2 regions of the Leptodesmis sp. genome follow, and region 2 is predicted to be linked to the other one. Evidence: predicted binding sites of a transcription regulator. Region 2 holds the regulator's gene; the other holds the start of a gene.
The links. Region 2 encodes NtcA, which controls nitrogen genes in cyanobacteria. Its sites were predicted from a motif close to TTTGTANNNNNNNNTACAAA; they were not measured.
Positions count from the first base shown of each region.

Region 1: ACUVQO_RS01110 (DUF3155 domain-containing protein) is a predicted target of NtcA. The motif match lies at 7,366-7,385, and genes of this name have one in related genera.

Region 1 is NZ_JBRAGO010000003.1:10,154-21,303, reverse strand. It holds gene cysS (cysteine--tRNA ligase) at 1-1,293, shown strand, start outside; tRNA gene ACUVQO_RS01155 (tRNA-Leu) at 1,458-1,539, shown strand; gene ACUVQO_RS01150 (tetratricopeptide repeat protein) at 1,551-2,408, shown strand; gene ACUVQO_RS01145 (hypothetical protein) at 2,493-2,753, opposite strand; gene ACUVQO_RS01140 (peroxiredoxin) at 2,908-3,357, opposite strand; gene ACUVQO_RS01135 (bis(5'-nucleosyl)-tetraphosphatase) at 3,401-3,832, opposite strand; gene ACUVQO_RS01130 (DUF3611 family protein) at 4,032-4,610, opposite strand; gene ACUVQO_RS01125 (response regulator transcription factor) at 4,800-5,474, shown strand; gene ACUVQO_RS01120 (PadR family transcriptional regulator) at 5,987-6,373, shown strand; gene ACUVQO_RS01115 (cofactor assembly of complex C subunit B) at 6,386-6,925, shown strand; gene ACUVQO_RS01110 (DUF3155 domain-containing protein) at 7,012-7,338, opposite strand; gene ACUVQO_RS01105 (sensor histidine kinase) at 7,582-9,051, shown strand; gene ACUVQO_RS01100 (S-layer homology domain-containing protein) at 9,119-10,348, opposite strand; gene ACUVQO_RS01095 (amylo-alpha-1,6-glucosidase) at 10,651-11,150, opposite strand, start outside.
Region 2 is NZ_JBRAGO010000011.1:28,890-40,039, reverse strand. It holds RNA gene rnpB (RNase P RNA component class A) at 1-271, opposite strand, end outside; gene ACUVQO_RS04090 (hypothetical protein) at 406-1,203, opposite strand; gene corA (magnesium/cobalt transporter CorA) at 1,200-2,411, opposite strand; gene ACUVQO_RS04080 (DUF3084 domain-containing protein) at 2,443-3,783, opposite strand; gene ntcA (global nitrogen regulator NtcA) at 3,903-4,574, opposite strand; gene fabI (enoyl-ACP reductase FabI) at 4,967-5,743, shown strand; gene ACUVQO_RS04065 (chromate transporter) at 5,801-6,583, opposite strand; gene ACUVQO_RS04060 (chromate transporter) at 6,528-7,013, opposite strand; RNA gene ssrA (transfer-messenger RNA) at 7,064-7,449, shown strand; gene ACUVQO_RS04050 (hypothetical protein) at 7,561-8,766, shown strand; gene ACUVQO_RS04045 (zinc-binding dehydrogenase) at 8,789-9,790, opposite strand; gene ACUVQO_RS04040 (crossover junction endodeoxyribonuclease RuvC) at 9,806-10,303, opposite strand; gene ACUVQO_RS04035 (hypothetical protein) at 10,959-11,150, shown strand, end outside.

The DNA of each region.
Region 1 (11,150 bases), on a different contig from region 2:
CGTTACCTCACCTGGCGCGGCTATCAGGTGCACTATGTGCAGAACTTTACCGACATTGATGACAAAATCATCCGGAGATCGCAGGAATCAGGACTGCCCTGGCAGGAAATCACCCGTAAATATATGGATGCCTACCTGGAAGACATGGGACGGCTGAATATCCTGCCTGCCGATGCCTATCCCAAAGCTACGGAAGTTATCCCTCAGATCATTGACCTGATTCAAATCCTGATTGATCAGGGCTATGCCTACGCCGCTGGGGGAGATGTGTATTACGCCGTGGAGCGCTTTCCTCAGTACGGCAAACTCTCAGGCCGCAAACTGGAGCAAATGGAAGCGGGAGCCAGCGGTCGGGTAGAAGACGAAGCGGAAGCCAAAAAACGTCATCCCTTAGATTTTGCCCTCTGGAAAGCCGCTAAACCGGGGGAACCAGAATGGGATTCTCCCTGGGGTAAAGGTCGTCCGGGTTGGCACATTGAATGCTCGGCAATGGTGAAGGACTTGCTGGGCGATCGCATCGATCTCCATGCGGGGGGAGAAGATCTGATCTTTCCTCACCATGAAAACGAAATTGCCCAATCGGAAGCCGCCCTCTCCAAACCTCTCGCGAATTACTGGATGCACAACGGCTTTGTGAAGATCCGGGGCGATAAGATGTCCAAATCCCTGAAAAACTTCACCACCATTCGATCGCTCCTGGAAACCACCGATCCAATGGTGGTGCGCTTGTTTGTGCTGCAAGCCCACTACCGCAGTCCGATCGACTTTACCGATGAGGCGATCTCGGCTGCCGAAAATGGCTGGAGAACTCTAAAAGAAGCTCTCCTATTTGGTCATGACTTCGGCGTGCAACTGGCCTGGATTCCCGACCCCACGGGTGCGAAATCTACGGCATCCCCCTGGGCAGAAGATTTTCAAACCGCAATGGATGATGACTTCAACACCTCGGAAGCCCTGGCGGTGCTGTTTGCGATCGCCAAGATCCTGCAGCGAGAACGCAATCTACTCACTCACGAAGGCAAGACCGAAACCGATGCCAACCAACTGGAAAGCCTCTGGCACGAACTGGTAGACTTGGCTCAGGTTCTCGGTCTGGAAGCCCAACCTACCGCTGAACCCGAACCTGCCAGCGACCTGCGAGTCTCCCAAATCGAAGCCCTGATTCAACAACGCCAGGAAGCCCGCAAAGCCAAGAATTTTGTCGAGGCCGATCGCATCCGTAACGAACTCCAGGCCCACGGCGTCACACTCGTTGATCAAGCTGGCGGCGAAACTCGCTGGTACCGGAGTTGAGAAAATCCGTTTCTGACTCTACCCCGAAGCGATCCCAGGGCAATAATGAGATTGCTCCTGATGTTTATCAAATCTCTATCTGTACTTGGTTTTGATTGATTTTTGAACCGCCTTTTTAATGCTATTCGCTCGTGACCTTGCTATGATAATTAAACTAGGTTTTTGCGGATGTGGCGGAATTGGTAGACGCGCTAGATTTAGGTTCTAGTACCGTAAGGTGTGAAGGTTCAAGTCCTTTCATCCGCATTGTTGAGATAATGAAAATGATTCGTATCCTGATTGCTTTTCTGAGTGCTGTGATTGTCAGTTTTACAGGCTGGTCAACGGTGGCGATCGCGGCTGAAACCTTAACGTCTTCTGTTGCTCCTCAGCCATCAGAGATCGAGCAACCCGCACTGGCCGATTTGTTTAAAGATCTGGATGTGCTCTATCAAAAGGCTTTGGAGGCTACTAATCAGGGCGACTTTGCCACAGCAGAACAGTACTGGACGCAAATGCTGGAGCGGTTCCCCAAAAATCCCGCGGTCTGGAGTAACCGGGGAAATTCCAGGGTTAGTCAGCACAAACTGGAATCGGCGATCGCAGACTACAACAAAGCGATCGAACTGTTACCGGAAGCTCCCGATCCTTACCTGAATCGGGGCTCGGCGCTGGAAGGATTAGGCAAATGGGATGAGGCGATCGCAGACTATAACCACGTTTTAGAACTCGATCCGCAAGATCCGGTGGCCTACAACAATCGAGGGAATGCAAAAGCTGGCTTGGGCCAATGGGAAGCAGCGATCGCAGACTTTAAGCAAGCGATCGCTCTCGCTCCTGATTACGCCTTCGCCCGTGCTAACTATGCTTTAGCACTTTACCAGACCGGCCAATCCGATGATGCACTTCGCACCATGTACAGCCTGGTTCGCAAGTACCCTAAGTTTGCGGATATGAGAGCTGCCCTGACAGCCACTTTATGGGTAGACGGCAAGCAGGGCGAAGCTGAAAGTCAATGGGTCTCTGCAGTTGAACTAGATTCTCGTTACAAGGATTTGAATTGGATCAAAAACGTCCGCCGTTGGCCTCCCAAAATGGTCGCTGCCATGGAGAAGTTTTTGACCCTCAAGTCGTAGAAAAACCAAAAAATCTAGGGTGAAAAACCTCGATTCGTTCCATCCCTGCTTCTACAAGTAATGCTCCATTAGCGCACCATCGAGCTAAGAATGCCGATTCACTTCCTGCTGAAGCCAAGAATCCACAGGTTGACCATCCTTACGCTGCAGTTCAATCTCCACGACCATCACCTCTCCTAAACCAGGGGGAGCAGGTTTTTGGTGAAATTGAATCGTGTAAGCATTCGGATCCTCATTCCGCTCCTTCAACCAATCCTGTACCTTCATCACGGCAAACAAGGACTGACCTTGCTCGAACATACGAGTAATTTGCATCTGCAGGGTGTAAGGATTGAAACGGGGCATAGGAACCTCTGTAGTTAAGAGTTAAAAGTTAAGAGTGAAGAGTCGAGAAAAGTTCAGAGTAAAGAGTTAGAAGTGAAGCCTCTCCCAACTAAAATGTAGTAGATGAACACAAACTATCTTAATTCTTAACTTTCAACTCTTAACTCTTAACTCCTCAGGAGCCAATTCCAGCCAGGATATCCGCTGCGTGGGTTTCGGTATTAATTGCGGTATAAACCTGGCTGATTTTGCCGTCGGCTCCGATCACGTAGGTTACCCGTTGAGCGTAGGGAGTGCCATTGTAATCGCCCAGTACATCATAGGCTCTGGTAATCGTTCCATCGGTATCGGCCAGCAGTGGAAAGGGTAGGTTGAATTTGTTGGTGAATGCCTGGTGAGAGGCTTCATCATCCATGCTCACCCCAAATACGGTAATCCCTTTACTAAGGTATTGCTGGTAGTTGTCACGGAAGCTGCAGGCTTCTTTGGTGCAACCGGGGGTATCATCTTTGGGGTAGAAATAGAGAACGACGGGTTTACCTGCGTAGTCAGATAGGGTAACGGTGTTGCCGTTCGTATCTTTGACAGTGAAGTTGGGGGCGGTATCACCGACGGATAAAGGCATAGTGCAAATTCCCTTGGTTACGAAACTATTACGGATTGTAATATTAATGCGATAGATATTGATGCACTTCCGTTAGAACCCGTTGGGCACCTTCGAAAGTGAGGCGCTGTAGAGCCTGTTCATAGGGGAGCCAGGTAAAGTTGCGAATTTCTTCGGGCTGGCAGGTTACTGCTTCTGACTGTACAAAGGCTGGATAGTACAGCACGGTTTTTTCAAACTTTTGGTGATTCCGGGTGAAGCTGTACTGTTCGGAGAGGGTAATTCCGTCAATCAGTGTGTAGTCAGTGATTCCAGTTTCTTCGACAAATTCCCGGCAGGCCGCCTGTACAGCCGATTCTCCTGGGTCAGCATGGCCTTTAGGAAAGCCCCAATGTCCGGCATGATGCTGAATCAGCAGAAACTGATAACTGCCGTTCTGGTTCAAAATTGGGACGATGCCAAACGCTTCATCCTTAGCGATTGATGAACCCGCCATGCTAAGTTGTCATGATCAATGGATATTGATGTTAGATCCGGTTAGGTGATCCTGCAACCTATCATGGCGAAATGTTACTAAATGATTAGGGCGAGGAGGCGATCAGTCGTTCACCAATTAGAGTGACAGCTTCAATAAACGCTTCATGGTGAATTGGAAAGGAGCGCGAAAAAGAGAAAATTGTACTGGAAACAACTTTTTACCGACTGATCCGGTTGAGCAACCAGAGGGCGCTAACAATTCCGGCAAACTGAGCTAGGATCACATTAATACTGGCCTGCACCACAAATGTATCAGCGGGTTGAATAAATCGGGAGGGATCCGTATTGACAAACCCACCAATGCCCTGACTGAGTGCCTTACCGACCAATAACCCAACGATCGTCTCGGCTCCCAAAATGGCCAGTAGCATCCCCACCAGACTGACCATTAACCCCAACCGAATTGATTGAATTGTTTCTGATTTCTTGGGGCGATCGGATTTACTGCCAGCTAACCGACGACCCACAACCACATAGCGGGTCAAGGCCCAGTACATATTGAACACCAGGATGCCAATTCCAACGATTGTCAGCAAACCGCCCACCCCTGTTCCTGGATTTGTACTCACTCCCGTGGGAGTCCGGCCTGCAGCAACCGCAAAGATCAAAGTAATACCAGACACCACGGTTAAAACAAGCTGCGTCCAGAAGCTAATCCAGCCTGTGAGGCGAAAGGATTTGGCAATTTGCTGAATATTGGGTGGGGCATCGTCACGGGCGATCAGATTACGTATCATATCTGGTCAGAACCTGGCTTAACAGTCACCTGGCTCCATCTTACAAAGTTGTCAGAGTAGGCGGCTGAAATCATGCTTTAGTTTCGCACGGATCGCAGCATTCTGTTGGTGGATCAAGCCAGGATTAGTAGGGTTTGAAGTCAAAGCACTTTGCATTAGGATCTGAGTCAAATGTTCCTATGGTGGCTCATGTCAAATTCCACTTCTGCTCAATCTGTTTCCGGCGAATTGCCACTCGTCAAAATTTTGATTGTGGAAGATGACCCCATGATGCAGTTAGGGCTAGAACAAACCTTAGGGGATCAGGCACACTTTCAAATTGTAGGTCAGGCCGCAGACGGCCATACTGCTGTAGAAATGGCTCAGCAACTGCAACCGGATGTGATTGTGATGGACATTGGCCTACCCCGCCAAGATGGCATTGCTGCGACTCAACAAATTAAAGCTGTGTTGCCTGATGTGCGAATTGTAATGCTCACTTCTCATACCACGGAAACGGAAGTGATTGCCGCGCTGTCGAGTGGTGCAGATGCTTATTGTATCAAAGGGACGAATGTTAATCGCCTGCTGGCCGCGATCGCCGCTGCACAAGAAGGAGCTACCTATCTTGATCCCCAAATCGCCCGCCGTGTTATCAACCACCTCAAACTTCCACTATCGAGCGCACCTGTAGGGCAGTTGTCTCAGCGGGAGTTAGATGTATTGAAGCTAATCGTAGAAGGTTACAGCAATCAAGAAATTGCGGCGGCTCTCTATCTCAGCCCCAATACCATTAAGACTCACATCCGGGGGATCATGAACAAATTAGCTGTAGATGACCGAGTTCAAGCGGCTGTAGTAGCTCTGCGTACTGGCTTGATTTAGCTGGCTTAGTGCTTAGATACATCCAACTAGCAACAGATTAAGCAACTGGCAACAGATTAAGAGTACAAAATCACTATAAAGTTCAGGGGTTTCTCGATTGCCAGAGCTAGTTGTAAATGTTTTGGACGCATACCTTTTAGGAAACTTACTCTGGTAGGCAAAGCCTTATTAATTATTAATATCTTACTGTCACAATGTTTGTAAGTGTTACAGATTTTGTTCTCTACAATGAAAGAGACTGGGGTTATTCTAACCGTGAGGTATCTGACTACTGCTGATCTGCCATCTGCATGGTTCCGGGAACCCTAAAATGTTTACCTCGTCTTAGCTCAGACTGACGCAGGTTTGCCATGGCTCAATCTACACTAAATCTGTATTTACCTCCTCAGGTAAATTTATGCTTTAGATTGAGTCAAGTGTCTGGAATCCCTTGTTAAGTTAAGGTATTCCTGTAAAAGTGAGCACATCAAGCTCACAATTGCTAATTGAATGATTGTTGCTGGATGGGAAAGATGAAATTCGACGACATTTACAAATTTTTCGAAGCTCCGCCACCGTTCTATCTGAACAAGGAACTAGCTGTTTGCTATGTTCTGGCGGTTTTAACTCGTGGCGATTCCTACGGAACTGAATTGATTCAACTGCTAGAAACGGAATATCCGGCTTATCGACTTTCGGACACGGTTTTGTACAGTGCCTTAAAATTCCTGGAGGAAGAGGACATGATTACAGGCTACTGGAAGAAGGTTGAAGGGCGGGGACGGCCTCGTCGGATGTACCAGATCCAGGCTGATGCAGCCCAGCGTGCTCAAGATTTGGCACAGTTGTGGCTGAACTATGTAAAAAAGTACCGTACGGTTCCCAAAGCTCCGGGATTAGCCCATAGTGGTACAGTCTAGTTTCTGCGGTTCATGGACATTCCTGTTTTATCGTCAACGTTTCTGTTGACGATGCTTCTGGGTGTGGGGCTATTCTTCTTTATCCAGGCTTCGGTTAAAGATCGGACTCAATCAATCCGATACGGGTCTGATTTGTCAGAAGAGTCTCTTATATCCCAATTACAGCGGTACTTTGCAGAACGCTCCTATCAGATGCAAACCACAGAAGCAGTCCCTCAGCACTTCGTGTTTGAGGGGATCGTTCGACCCAGCGTTTTTCTGGCTGTGTTTTTAACTCTACTGGCTACCATTGGGCTGCTTTGTTTGGCTCTGGTGCTGGCGATCGCCTTTCCTCATTTATCTGGCGCACCTTATGCACTGGTTTTGATTTCCCCACTTGCTGGTCTTTTCTACTGGCAGCGAGCGAAACGTCCTGAGCAAGTTCTACTAAGACTTGAATCTGACCATGATGAATGGCCCCAATCATCATTTCAATCCTTCATTACGATCACAGCGCATCGGGATGAGTTAATTGAACTAGAGCGTGCGCTACCCCTTAAACAAGCCCCGTAAGTAGCACTGATGAATATTGGATAAGCCCTACCCAGAGGTTGAAAAACCTTTGAGCAAGGCTTATTCATTGAAATCATGAAACCGATTCAGACTGATGCAGACCTAACGAAGTGAAACTGCTTCTCGGCTGGTTCTTCCTCTGAGGGCCTCAAACTAGGGAACAGAAAATGATTTTCTTCGACATATTGAGCGCCGAACAATCCTTTCTCTGCCCAGAAGTACCGATCCGTGGTATGCTCATTACGCTTAACCAGTAATAGCGCTGGAGGAACAATTCCTTCTGCATGAATGAACTTCCGAGCTGCTGTTACAGGCTTGTCTTCCCCACACTCAATACTAAATTGAGGTACATTCTCCAGAATCCGACGACCCTCCTGCCGACGACGGCTTTTACGCTTGCGTCTCCTAGCCAATCCTGCTACCCCCTTACTAAATGGACAAATGTAGTGATGGTTACAAAATACGACGCTAAGTATATCGATTTGAAGCTAAAATTTCAATTTGTCTTAACCCTTTGATACAAAGATTAAATTATTCCAAATTAAAAAATAACTTTTCTGATCTACAAAGAAAGAAATCTAAAAATGGAGAATAGGATTAGTGACCCCTAGCTGAGGGGTATTTCATTTCAAGGTAGTTTCGCGATCGCTAATGGCATGTTGATGCCCGCCAGTTCTGAATTTGTTGCCCTCTGTCGCGCCCAAATTGGCATTCTCACCCAAGCCCTGGGAGCGTCGATCGCAGTCGTCTACCTCACACAAGAACTGGTAGAGGGATCTCAAGCTTCCCTGGTGCCCGTGGTTGTCTATCCAGAGGGAGGATTGGGAAGAGATACTTATCAAGGGTTATCCCTGCCGCCAGTGGTACTGCCCAAGGATACGATCGCTCAGTTACCCGCCAACGCCCAACCCCTTGCTTCATCACCGGAACCTTCAACCCTGACTCCAAGGCCCCTGTTGCCAGGCGGAAATAGGTCGTTACCCAGCGCTCAGAGCCATCCAGAGATCGGCCTGCCAAACCTGGTATTGCCAGGAACAACTCTGGTAGAACAACGGCAAATTGCCCTGCCCCTGGTGCATGAAGAGATCATGATGGGGGTGCTGCTGGCTCGACGAGACGATCGCGCCTGGCAGAAATGGGAACAGGAGCAGATTGAAGAAATTGCCAAAACCCTGTCGATCGCCTGTGTGATGGATCAACGTTACCAGTGGTTGGCCCAGGAACATCGGCAAGAGCATCTGATGCAACGGCAGCAGCATGATTTGATGGATAACCTGCTGCATCAATTTCGTAACTCCTTGACTGCTTTACAAACCTTTGGCAAATTGATCCTCAAACGCCTGCAACCGGGAAATCCCAACCGTGACATTGCCATCAATCTGACGCGGGAAACCGAACGATTACGAGAGCTTTCTCAGCAGTTAGAGTTCGTCTTGAAGGCAGGCTATTCGCCTTCCTTGCTACCGCTAGCCAGTTCATCTGCTGAGCAACCTGCCGATCTGGGAAATGCGGCTCTGGAAGCTCCACCTCCTACCTCCTTACAAAATACCGGGTTCCTACCAGGAATGCGGTTGCCTGTGGAGCGGTGCCTGGTAGAGGACATCTTAGACCCCTTACTGTCGGCGACCCAGACGATCTCGCAGGAAAAATCGCTGACTCTGCATTCTGTTGTACCAGACGACCTTCCCCCTGTGTGGGCCAATTCCCAGGCATTACGAGAAGTGCTGAACAACCTGTTGGAAAATGCCGTCAAATACACTCCTGCAAACGGGTTGATTCTCGTCCAGGTGGAGGCAACAGAGACTCAACCCTGGCTCACTATCTCTGTCACCGACACCGGGCCAGGAATTCCAGAACAGGATTTACCCCATATTTTTGAACGTCATTTTCGGGGTGTTCAGGCTCAAGGGGAGATTGGCGGTAGTGGCCTGGGATTGGCGATCGCCCAAACCCTAGTGACTCAAATGCATGGCACTATTCAGGTCTTCAGTCCGGCGTTACCGGAGTACCTGAACCTTCCCGGTGCTGTTCTCCCATCTGATCAGGGGTCAGGAACTAGCTTTGTAGTCAAGCTGCCTGTGGCGTTGGAGGGAGAGGAGTCAAGAAGTGAGGGGGTGAAGGGGTGAGGGAGTGAAGCTTCTAGCTACTCCTCTACTCCTCTACCCCTTTACTCCTCTACCCCTTTACTAACACTTACTGAATCACTAAATCTGAGTTCAATGTCAGGTTCAGGTCTGCATTGGGATTGACAGTGAAGAGGTCAATGCGATCGGCAAACAAAAGGCTTAACCCAGCGCCTACCACGGCTCCAGGAATGACTTCCCAGCCCTCAATTTTGCGATCGCCCGTGACGGCTGCAATGCCTAGTGCCGCACCCGCACCGACTAGAGTTCCAGCCACGATCTTGTCATTGGAAACGCCTTTGCGGATCTGTTCTGTGGTGGTAATCAGGTTAGACGCAGCATCGATCCGATACCGTCTGCCATTGGGTAACACCAGTTCACCCGCGACAAATTGAACCCCTTGGGGAGTCGTTCTCAGTTGACCGACCACATCACTGCCAGCGGGAATCAATACCTGCCCCTGGGAAGTGACCACGTTCTGAGCCACCTTCATAGTCAGCGGAATCGGTGGCTCGTTCTTCGCTAACAACAGTCTATCTACCCCTGGATATCGAATGGGAATGACGGTGCCGGCAGGAATTCTGATCCCCACCGGGCCTCCCACAATGTAGGGGGATTGCACGGGCGGCAGTTGTCCAGTGCTGACCAATGCCTGATATACAAACGCTGCAACATCGGCACGGCTGGCGGTCTGGTTAGGATTCAAGTAGCGAATATCGGGATAATTGACCACCATCCGACGTTCTGTGGCAGCAGCGATCGCAGTACGAGCATAGGGAGGGATGGTACTGGCATCCGCAAAGATGGATAGAGTGGTATCAATGGGTGTGGTAGGGAGATATCGCAGGCCGCTGGCTAAAGATACCAATACTTGAGCACGGGGAATGTTTTCTTCGGGTCGGAAGTTGCCACCGGGGTAGCCGGACATAAAGCCCATTGTATAGGCTCGCTCAATTCCTCCCCGGTTCCAGAAATTCGGCGGTACATCTCGAAATTCGATCGGCTCTCGAATTTTGGGCATATTGAAAGCCCGATTGATCATGGCCGCAAATTCAGCCCGGGTGACGGGTTGCTCTGGACGAAAGGTGCCATCGGGAAATCCCACCACAATCCCACGTGCCGCTAATCCATAAATAAATGGGGCTGCCCAATAGTCCCTCGATACATCCGGGAAAGCAGTTTGAGCAGCAGTTTGGGCAGAGGTTGGGGCAGCCATGACAAACGGTGCAACTGTCCCTGTTGTAAGAGTCAGGGCAACTAGCAGAGCCGTCCCTGATTTCAAAGTACTGGATTTCACCATGGGTGGATTCTCCGAGAATGGGCGATTAGCAGCGTCTTTTTTGGGAGCACTCCTGCCATACTGAAAATATTCAGCAGAGTAAAATAACAAGACCGCTATCCCAAATGGGTTGTTAAGGAACTTTCTGAATCGGGTACATAGACCGGGAAATACCTTAAATTCCCCTACTAGACTGAGCTATTCCAGAAAGCCTATTGAGGATGCAAATGCATGATACTCCCAGAAACGTCTACTGAACGATTAATCGACGTTTACTTTGGGAGTATCAAAGTTCTGCTAACCCCAGAGGCTGCTTTTTATTCTTAAGCCTCGATAATCACCCGCAAATTGCCGCGTTTTTTAGAAACCCGGCAGGCTGTTGCACCGTTGGCCCGCTCAAATTCCAGGTCTAACAGGGTGGGGCCAACCCGGAGATTATGCAGGGAAAGGGAGGAAATCGAGGCAGGCAATGTTGGGTCAATAATGCGCAGGGTATTACTGGGAGCATCAGGTACCAGGTTGACCATCATGTGCAGTAATTGGAAGATGCTGCCCGTAGCCCACGCTTGCGGGGTGCAGGCGACTGGATATTGCACCGGATCACTATCGTCGGTACGCTCAAATCCGCAAAAGAGTTCGGGTGGACGTTGATAAGGCTGGCGCTTGGTCATATCCAGAATTCCTTCAGCCAGTTCCAGCGCCTGGTCAATCAGCCCCAGAGAGCGTAATCCCATGGCAGTTAAAGCATTGTCATGGGGCCAGACGGAGCCGATATGATAGCCCATCGGGTTATAGGCTGGAGATAGGCTGCTGAGTGTGCGAA
Region 2 (11,150 bases):
GTTTACCGAGCCAGCACCTCTCGATGCTGCTGGTGCGCTCTTACCGCACCTTTGCACCCTTACCTAACTAGGTCCTAGGTCCTAGGTGCTAGGTCTTAGGGGAGTCCCAAGTCCCCCATTCCTAGTCCCGAGTCCCTGGTTTTGGCGGTATGTTTCTGTGGCACTATCCTCACGATCGCTCGCACTGGGCGTTACCCAGCAGGTTTGGTCTTTCGGAAGCCCGGACTTTCCTCGGACTGTTGGCACAATCCGCAACCGTCTCGCCTACTCTTCTCAATTTCAGTTTAATCGGGAATGGGGATCAGGAAATGGGGATTGGGAAGTGGTAATCGCAATCAGGCAGGAGAAAGATGGCTTTTAGCGTGGAATTTACTCAAAACTCTGAACTTTCAACTCTCAACTCCCCTACTTTGGATTCCACGGCAAGCCAGCTTTCCAGGGTAGTTTTTTTAGTTCCAGGCGGCAGCGAATTTGGGTACGATCGCCATCTATCAGGGACGTTGGCCCGATGAAACGAAGGGCCAGATCTAAAAAGATCTCCAGGGAATCCACTTGTTCGACAAAACGAACAAATCGCCGTTTTTCAGCAGCTTTTTTGCTCGTTTTTAGCGCATTAAAGTCCAGCAGGGGTTTATCGACTTCTATCTTCAACGCGACAGGGGAATCTTTAGATTCGTTACGTTTCAGGACATCCTCAGCAGTAATGGTTTCTTTTAAGGTGGTTTTTGGAGCAATGCTACTAAAGGGTTGAATTTGAAACAGATCCAGGGTGCTGCCCGGTACGAGGCGGGTCACTCGGCGCGATCGCCCCATTAAATTCGTTAATGCACAATAATCCCAATCAACATAAATAGAATGAGTACTGGATTTATTCTCAATATCGATACTAAATTGTTTAAATTTATCAATATTATCTTTCTCTTTTTTATTCATTTCATATCGTTTATCAAAATTACAACTGATGCCAATTATATCTTGCAATTGCTGATTCTCTAGTTGCGTTTTGAGATAGTCTTCATCTAACTTGACGGTATATTCATCATTAAAGCTGTTAGCTATTTTAAATAGAGCAACACCAATCAGAACCAGATAAGTCGTTAATAAAATAGCATCGGGAAGTTCCAACAGTATCCATTTGGCCTGCTTTTCGTCCTCGCAACAGACCAAATAAATCATCCATAGAGTCGGGTCGAGCAACATCATCGGCGACCTAGTGGAAAGACAATCCTTTTCGCAGAGACAGCAGGACTGCCCTGAAGGCTGGAAAAGTTTTCAAACCAACCTTTTTGACGGAAGAAACCAATCAGGGCAGTGGCAATGCCAAACATCACCGCAAGACACACTGGATATCCCCAATACCAGTTCAGTTCTGGCATATTGAAGGGCGATTTCTCCGGGTTGAAGTTCATGCCATAAACTCCGGCAACGAAGGTGAGGGGGATAAAGATAGAGGACATGACAGTCAGAAATTTCATGACTTCATTCATTTTATTACCTACGGAGGATAAATATACATCCATCAAACTGGAAGCCAGCTCGCGGTAGGTTTCCACCATGTCCAGAACTTGCACTGTGTGATCATAACAATCTCGCAGGTAGATCCTGACTTCATCGCTAATCAGATGACTGCCATCTCGAATCAGGGAGTTGATGGCATCCCGCTGAGGCCAGATGGCTCGTCGCAGGGTTAGCAGTTCCCGTTTCAGATCGTGGATTTTCTGCAAGGTCTGGCGGGTTGGGCTTTCAACCACTTCGTCTTCCAGTTCTTCCAGTTGCTCCCCGTAGACCTCCAATACGGGAAAGAAACCATCAATGATGGAGTCGATCAGAGCATAAGCAAGGTAGTCGGGGCCATTTTTCCGAATTGCTCCTTTACTGGTACGGATCCGATCACGGATCGGGCCAAAACAGTCATATCGGGGTTCCTCTTGCACGCTGAGCAAGTAATGTTTGCCCAGGATAAAACTCACCTGCTCGCTTTCAAAACTTTTGCCATCATCCCGCAGTGTCACCATTCGGGCAATGATTAACAGCTGATCGTCGTGTTCTTCCACTTTAGGCCGCTGAGGCACATTCACCACATCTTCCAGCACCAGAGGATGTAAGGAGAAGACATCACCTAGGCGTTGCAAAATCTCTTCACTCCCTAAGCCTTTCACATCCACCCAGGAAACAGATGTACTGTCTAGATAGGGAGTAATTTCTTCTGGAGTTTCTAATTCCTGCCGCGTCGCGTGAGCTTCGTTATAATCAATCAGCACGATGATGGGAGGGGGTGCCTCAGGATCAATATCGAGGGTGCCAGGAACATCTCCTGGATTGTCATAAAAATAATCCACGTAGGATTCGTCCTCATCCAGTTCGCTGTTCACCACTGGCACACTAAAGGAGCGTGGGCGATTGTCCACCATACTGATTCACCTCAAAGTTGTCAGGTTTGAATTAGTTCTGTGGTTGCGATCTGTCCTGCGATCGCAGTAAGACTTTGCCATTGTCAGCCGCCACAAATTCAACTTTCAAAGGGCCAGATGTAAAGGTTTTTTCTGCCGCCACAGCGCGGAGTTCAATCATCTGATTGTACTCTCGAATTTTCTCGATAAAAGCGATCAGATTCTGCACCCGGCCAATCTGTACCGTATCGGCCACAATTCCCAACCGTTGTGCCCGAAACCCCGCCGCAGCCAGTAAGAGATTAATCCGTTGCTGAATTTGGGCATCGCTCATCGTAGCAGGATTCAGGGAGGTAGCAGCCACTACGTCCCCAGGCTGGAACACCACCTGGTTAAGAATCGCTTCTGCAAACACTTGAATAGGAGCTTCCCCGATCAAGTAGTTCGCTGCCGAAGAAATCCGCACGAGATAGTCCCGACCATTATCAATCTGCCTCACCAGTTGTTCAACTTCGGCTTTGGTAATTTGAATGATTTGTTGCTGTTCCTGCGTGCCTGGTCGCGCCAGTTGGATAGCATTGCGGTTCGCTTCTCGTAAGAGTTGATCTACTGCCACCTGAGCCATTGCTGGATCTACAATCCGCACGACGGCTGAAGCCAGTACCTGTCCGCGCTGAACAGCCACATTGCCCCGCCGCAGTCCCTCTGCTTCCCGTTCCAAGCGGGCAATTTCCTGTACCAGATAATCCTGCTGAGCTTCCAGGCTCTTCAGTTGTTCCTCTCGCTCCCGAATCACGGCATTTTTGGCTTTAATTTCTTCCTCCCCTTCCGCAATTACCCGCAGGCGTTCGGCCTTCAGTTGCTCAATATCCGCTCGAAACCGTAGCACCTGATCGGAGACAGTCGCCAGTTGTCGCTGGTTGCGCTCAAGCTCAGCCTGGGTTTGCAGACGACTGGAGGTAGCTTTGTTACGCTCCACGATCGCACTCTGCAGAGATTGATTAGTTTCCTGGAGTTGCTTCTCCGCCGTCTGTCGCTGAGACCGTGCCTGATTCAGTTCCGTTTCGATCTGCCGCTTCTGGTTGTTGACTGCATCCAGTTGTCCTCTAGCCGTATCCAGCTCACCTCGTGTTTTTCTCAGTCGCCGTTGAATCGATTCCAGTTCAAAGATGCCCGTTCTCAAGGGGCCGCTGAAGCCCAACAGAATTCCCAGTGTAGAAGCGGCGACGACCGTTCCTGTCAGGATCGTTATCAGCGTTGCCGTTCTCCGAGGGCGCAGGTTAAACAAACTGAGGCGAGCTTTGCCCACCCTGGTGCCAATGCGATCGCCGATCGTGGCAATCACTCCACCTAAGACTAAAATCGCCAGAATTAGAATTAGCCCGCTGGACATTTACGCTCCCAACACCTGCTGCACCTGACAAAACATCCAGTCTGGGGCAGTGTATCTACAGCCTACCCTACTGTGAATTCAGTTGGTTTGAACATGAAATGGGGAGCGAAGGGGAACAACTAAGTAAACTGCTGACTTAAGGTTACTGGATTATGGACTGTGATTTTCTTTTTGTGGATGGAGATCATATTGTCCTGACGGAGATCGCCCAGAAGGCGGGTAACGGTAACGCGGGTAGAGCCGATTGCTTCTGCGATTGCCTGATGAGATAACTTGAGGTCGATCGTGATGCCCTCCTTAGTGGGAATCCCAAAATCGCGGCACAGGATCAGCAAAAAGCTAACCAGGCGAGATCCCATATCCCGGTGAGCTAGCGTTTCGATCATCATCTCGGTTTGTAAAATCCGGGACGACAACCCCTGCAACAGTAACATGGAAAGCTCCGGATTGTCTTTCAGCGATTTTTCCACCTGCTCAATGGGAACAGACAGCAACTCGACGGGCGTAAACGCTACAGCGTGATAAAAGCGATCCGAGCGATGCCCTGTAATCAGAGACAACACCCCAAACACACTATTTTCCCGGAGCAGAGCTACAGTAATCTCTTCCCCAGCCTCATAAACCCGTGACAGTTTCACCGCTCCCTTTTGGAGAAAATAGACCCGTTCCGCTGGATCACCCGGAAAAAAGATCGTCTTTCCACGCTCAAAGGCTTCGACGACTGGCGGAAAAGCTCCACCTCCCATCTGACGGAATACCGATGCCAATGGTTTATCTTGCGTCACAACCATGATCCCCTACTCGGAGCGTCCTATTGCTCACAACTGTTGACTCGTTTAATAAAACTCTGTAGTTTAGAATACTTAAACTTACTCCAGTGCCGTTTTTTGTGCTCCTTGTTACAGATTTCAGCTTTTTGGCTGCTTTTCAAACGACTAGAACCCTTAATGTTCAAGGCTGAGGCGGATCATACGCAACTTGAGCCGTAACCAGAGTAAAGCGTTTGCTGTCAAGGTCAGGCAGTTAGCGATCGCGCTGCCAGAGGTTCAGGAGTAGCCCTACTGCCTGACAGAAGCTAAATACCTCAAGATTAACAGTATATTAACCGAAAACGATTGGTTTGACCGTTGTGTCCCATCTTTGAGTATTCTCTTAATGGCTCCTAACTTAACACTAGGTATCTATGCTGGACTTGACAGGAAAAAATGCCCTCGTAACGGGGATCGCTAACAACCGCTCGATCGCTTGGGGGATCGCCCAGCAATTGCATAAGGCCGGAGCGAACATTGGAATCACCTACTTACCAGACGAAGAACGGCGGGTGAAAAAAATTGCCGAATTGGTAGAACCCGTCCAACCCAGTCTATTCCTGCCTTGCAACGTGCAGGATGACACTCAAATTCAGGACATCTTTGATACGATTAAGGACAAATGGGGCCGACTAGACATTTTGATCCACTGCCTCGCCTTTGCCAACAAGGAAGATTTAACGGGCAGTTTTTCAGACATCTCGCGTCAGGGATTTGCCACGGCTCTCGATGTCAGTACCTATTCCCTGGTGAAACTCTGCGGAGCCGCCAAACCGTTAATGACGCAAGGTGGCAGCGTTGTTACCCTCACTTACCTGGGAGGTGTGCGCGTGATTCCCAACTACAACCTGATGGGCATTGCCAAAGCCGGACTGGAAATGAGTGTACGTTATCTGGCGGCTGACCTTGGCCCGCAAAATATCCGGGTGAATGGTATCTCCGCTGGCCCCATTCGAACGCTCGCCTCGTCTGCCGTCGGTGGCATTCTCGATATGATTCGCCGCGTGGAAGAAGTAGCTCCCCTGCGCCGTACTGTCACTCAAACTGAAGTGGGCAACACCGCTGCCTTTCTTTGTAGCGATCTATCTAGCGGCATCACCGGCCAGATTATTTATGTCGATGCGGGATACGAAATTTTAGGTATGGCCTGAGTGCTATAGAAATCGGGTTTCTGGAAGTCGAGTTTGAAAATCCCGACTTCCAGGTCGTCACAACAGATGAGATGCCAACCCGATCGCTCCTCCGGCCAAGACTAACCAGACGGAGCTAATTTTGAAACGAAATACGGCGATCGCACTCAAAATAGCCACAACCAGAGTTAATCCATCCACTAAGGCGGCTCGTCCCAGGGTATAGGTAATTCCGGCCATCAGTCCCAAAGAAACTGCATTCAGGCCATCCAGGAAGTTACTGGCCCAGGAAGACTGACGCAACCTGAGTACCCAGGGATAGACCGCTCCCACCAGCACAAATGCTGGCAGAAAAATACCGATCGTTCCGGCGAGCGCTCCCGCATTGCCAGCCAGCAAATAGCCAATAAAGGTGGCCGTAGTGAAGACAGGCCCAGGGGTAATCTGGCCGATCGCCACGGCATCCAACAACTGTTGAGAGGTGAGCCACTGGTTGCGTTCCACCAACTCCTGTTGCAAAAAGGCCAGCAACACATAGCCACTGCCATAAAGCACACTCCCAATTTTGAGAAAGAACAGGAACACACTCACCCAACTCACGACTGCCCCAGTAGCTGCCGTACTTCCTGCTTGAGCCAGCATCCCGGAAACTAGCATTAGGATGGAGTGAAGGCTGGAGTGGCGGATTTGCCAGTTTTTGACCAGCATGACAGCCAGCCCCAGCAACATCAAAGCCAGAATTTCGTTTGCTCGAATGAAATAGGCAGCGATCGCGACCATATCTGCCAGCAGCGTAGGCCCATCCTTAATCGCTTTCTTGCTCAAACTCCACACAGCTTGAACCACAACCACAATGATCACAGGCTTGATCCCATACAGCAGCCATCCTACTTGAGGCAGGCAGACTTTGATACTGCTGGTAAAGCCCAGCCAACCCCCAGACAAGCAGCATAGCAGGCAGAATAAAGCAACCTCCGGCAATCACTAAGCCACGCCATCCCCCCCGTTCATAGCCGACATGAATGGCCAGTTCCGTGGAATTTGGCCCCGGAATCAGTTGGGTAATGCCCAGCAAATCCAACAACTTTTCCTGACTCATCCAGCGACGGCAATCGACCACTTCTTGATGAATCATGGCAATATGGGCGGCTGGACCACCGAAGGAAATCGTCCCCAATCGCAAAAACAGAGTTGCCAGTTCTATGAGCCGCTGCCGTTGCTCTCGGTGGAACAACGCGGAGTAAGCAATGGGTTCTGGCCCTTCCTGGGGTGTTCGGATATCCTCAGACACGGAGTTCTCCTAGTCTTTTGTGTTTTGTGTAATATGGAGATAGACACCGCGGGGCTGTAACGGTTTCGACGTTTTGGCGAACGCTACATCGTGATGCAGGTCGAGAGCGGGCTACCTCTCGTAAATCAATGGCTCAAACAACGTACATGCGAACAACATCGTACCTTTTGCTCGTAAGCAAGCACTCGTTGCTGCCTAAACACCTCTAACGGTTCGAGCGTCCGTCATTTGACTCCGTTAAGGATGATGGACCAACCTCAACGGATGCGCCAGACCACCGCCTCTGGTCGGTATCTGGCTAAGACCTTACCAGAGCATCCCATCGTCCGGGATAAGAGACGATTCCTGCGCTGAGGGTTAGAGGCGCTAAACCTGTGAATGAACGGTGTACTAATACCCAAGGCGGACACGGGTTCGACTCCCGTCAGCTCCATAGCTTATCCTCATTCATTAGCCGTACCAACAATAGGGATGGAATTTAAGAATGTTCTGAAAGCATGCTTTCCGGGCTGAATAGGTGAGTGGCAGTCGGAAGGCGGAATCATTTATGGCGCAGTCCAACCTGGTGAGGTTAGCAAAGCGAGGAGACACGATCGCGATCGCAACGCTTTTGAATCGAGCTTTTCACAAGCAAAGGGTGATCGTGCAGGTACAGTTGCAGGGTTCCTGTTTAAAGATTTTGCTGGAAGGGAAACCCTTGCCAGACCAGAGTCAGGCGATCGCCCTGATTCATCAGAGAATGCAGCGATTACAACCAGAGCGGATTAATTCAATTCAGGTCTATGGGCGGCAACCAGGAGCGACCAGACCCCTCTGGACAGAAGTGCGGCTCCTGCAAGGGCCAACTTCCCCTCCCGACCGTGAAACCGAATTATCCCTGCAGCCAATCCAACCTGTAGAGGCCCAACCTGTGGAGGAGGAATCCCACAGTCATCTGCAAACGAGCGATCGAGAATCAACTTACCCCCTTACCAGCCGAATCCTCACTTCCCCAATGTCTCTACAACCCAGGACGATCGAGGCAAGAGGTATGAGCGCTCTGTTGACGGGCTTCATGCTGGCGGTGATGCTATTCGTTCTGGGGCCACTGAAAGTACTCTTTCATGGATTTTTGATCCTGGTACATGAGGTAGGCCATGCCGTGACTCACTGGCTGTTTGGTCGTCCGGCTATTCCCAGCGTGAATCTTCTCTTTGGTGGAGGGATTACACTGGTGTTCGGTCAATCGCTATGGCTGATTGTCCTGATTTACCTGGGAATTGCTTTTCTCATTTACCTCTGCCGCTCCTACCCGCGATTGCAAGGGATCCTGGTACTGCTCACCCTGGTTTATACCGTCTGTCTGTTAACACGCACCAACACCATGCTGTCTACCTTGATGGGACATGGCATGGAACTGGTGGCGATCGCAGTCTGTCTTTACTTCTCTACCAGTGGCTACTTCTGTCGCATTCCTGGAGATCGGGCGATCTATGCCATGCTGGGCTTCTTCACATTGTTCAGTGATATGCAGTTTTCCTGGCAACTCAGCCACGATGCCGATTTCCGTGCCTGGTATGAGGGCGGCATCGGCGGCATGATTGATAACGATTTTGTCATTCTCGCTAACGAATACTTTGGAGTGGATTTATCAGCGATCGCCAATATGTTTTTGCTGGGTTGCTTACTGGCTGCCGCGATCGCCTTCCTGGCCTTCCGCTATGAAGCCTGGTGGATACGGGGAATCAGCCAATTATTCCAAAAGCAGGGTTAACTTCCCACCCCAAGCTGCGGCCTTAAAGCTGCACAACCACTTTTCCACAATTTCGGCCCTGCAACAGGTATTTGACGGCTGAGGGAATCGCCTCCAGTCCTCGAAACTCTGTTGGATCTACAGCAACTTTGAGATTTGCGTTGTAAAACAGTTCCAGCAGACGATCGCAGGCACTGGCAAAATGTTCCCGATAGTGGGGCATGAGAAATCCCCGGACCGAAGCGGCTTTCCAGAAGAGTTTTTGATAAATTCGGGGCTGGGTCACCATCTCAAAGGAACTGGTGTACTCAGAAATGAACCCCACAACCACCAGTCGTCCCCGAATTGCCAAATGCTCCACACAGGTATCAAATACTTGTCCGCCCACACAATCAAACACCAGATCAACACCGTTGGGATATTCTTGCTGTAACACTTCACCTAGATTTTCCTCGCGATAGCGAATCACGCGATCGCATCCTAATGCCTGCAACAATGCGGTCTTTGCCTGCGATCCACAGGTGCCAATGACGTGATTTCCAGCGCGTTTAGCCAGTTGTACGGCAATATGGCCTGTTCCTCCTGCCGCTGCTGTCACCAGGACTGTTTCGCCACTCGTCATTTCGCCCACCTGTTCCAGAGCAACCAGAGCCGAAACTCCAGTCGGCAACAGAGTGAGCACTTCCGGTGTCGCGGCTCGCACTTTAATCGCTTGTTCCACCAGAACAGTCTGATATTCCCGGTAGCCGCCTCCCCGATGAATCGTAGCAACCGCATCCCCAACCTGAACGGTAGACACGGCCTGCCCAACTGCAACGACTTCTCCCACGGCTTCCACTCCCAGATCAAACGGAGGATTCAGGTTGACATAGGGAATTTTGCCGCGACAGACTAGCGTATCAAAACCACCATTCACCCCTGCAAACCGATTGCGAATCAACAACTCATGGGGTGACAGAACCGGAATTGGACACTCTGCGATCGCAATCGCTGATTGAAAATCCTGGCTCAACTTCTTGGCAACCAGCTTCCGGTAAGTGGTCATTGCAGAGTCCTCACTTCAGGCAACATTAGCCCGTGCGCCACATTGAGCGGCATAGGCGATTGCCAGCCCATCTGCACTGTCATCTGGCGAAGGCGGTTCTGGTAGGCCAAAGATCTGCATGACCGCCTGTTTCATCTCAAATTTGCTAGCTCCATACTGAGCGACCGCTGCCTTCACTTGAGATTGATGCAGAAAGATCGGCTCTCTTAATCCACAGTCACCGAGAGCCAGTTCAATCACTCCCATTGCCCGTAATACTTTATTCGCATTGGTATTTTCTCGCCCAAAGAACGGCATTTCCAGAGCGGCCACTTGAGGCGTAAACAGTTTGCATAAATCCTGGATATCAGCCCGAATTTGATCTAGACGTTCATACATTGGCGCATTGGCAACAGTGGTAATCACGCCATATTCCAGCGCTCGATCGCCTTGAATGACGCCAAAGCCAATGCTGGCGATTGCCGGATCAATCCCCAAAATGATGCAACTGTTTAAATCCTCGAAAAGATTCATGGAGCTTCTGTTAAATAAACCTTTCTGACACTCTGGTTATAGAGCAATAGTACTACTGGTTCCAGAGATTGTCTGATAAGATTTCGTGATATTCAAGGTTCAAACTGGACAGCCATAAAACTGGTCTAACCTATCCTGGACTCGCAAAACTCTCCGGTGTAGTCTTTTCAGAAGTTTCCTGTAGCACGTCTAATAGCTGAGGTAATTTGGCTACAAGTTTCCTAACATAGGTGCTGAAACCGTGACTTGTAAATAGCTGAAGTACTTTTCTTCTGGCTATATCAGTCGAACCAAATCAATCAGAAAAAAGAAGAGCATTGAACGCTTAACTTGAAAAAACAACCACATCAACCTTGCTCTTCGGGAATCTACCAATTCTGCCGCATTACCATAACCCGGTGCATCGCGAAAACTAAGTTTCCTCCTCAGAGAAACTACGGTTTTGCAGGCAATCAGTTGCAAAGATAAGTTGAAATGCAATACGTGTGCAACAGGAATGCAACCCAGGTAAAGCAAGATGATGATTAACCATTTTGAATATCATCAACCTTGACATCAGTAAAGCCACCAAGTCGTTGCAATCAAGGCAACAAGGGGCATTCTTGATCTGAAATGTAGAGCAATTAAGTAGAACCTATTAGCCAAGGTGTTAGTCATGGTAAGTGGATGCGCGATCGATATCAGACAGAATAGTTGGATTCATTGGCTGCCTCGGATCAGCGATATGAAGCCCAGACCAGCCAGAACTTTTGATTACAGCCGTGCAGTTCCTGGAGTGGACTACAGTTTTGACAAACTGGGCGAAACCGACAATAGAGGATATATGACGGCTCAAAGAAGAGGCGTT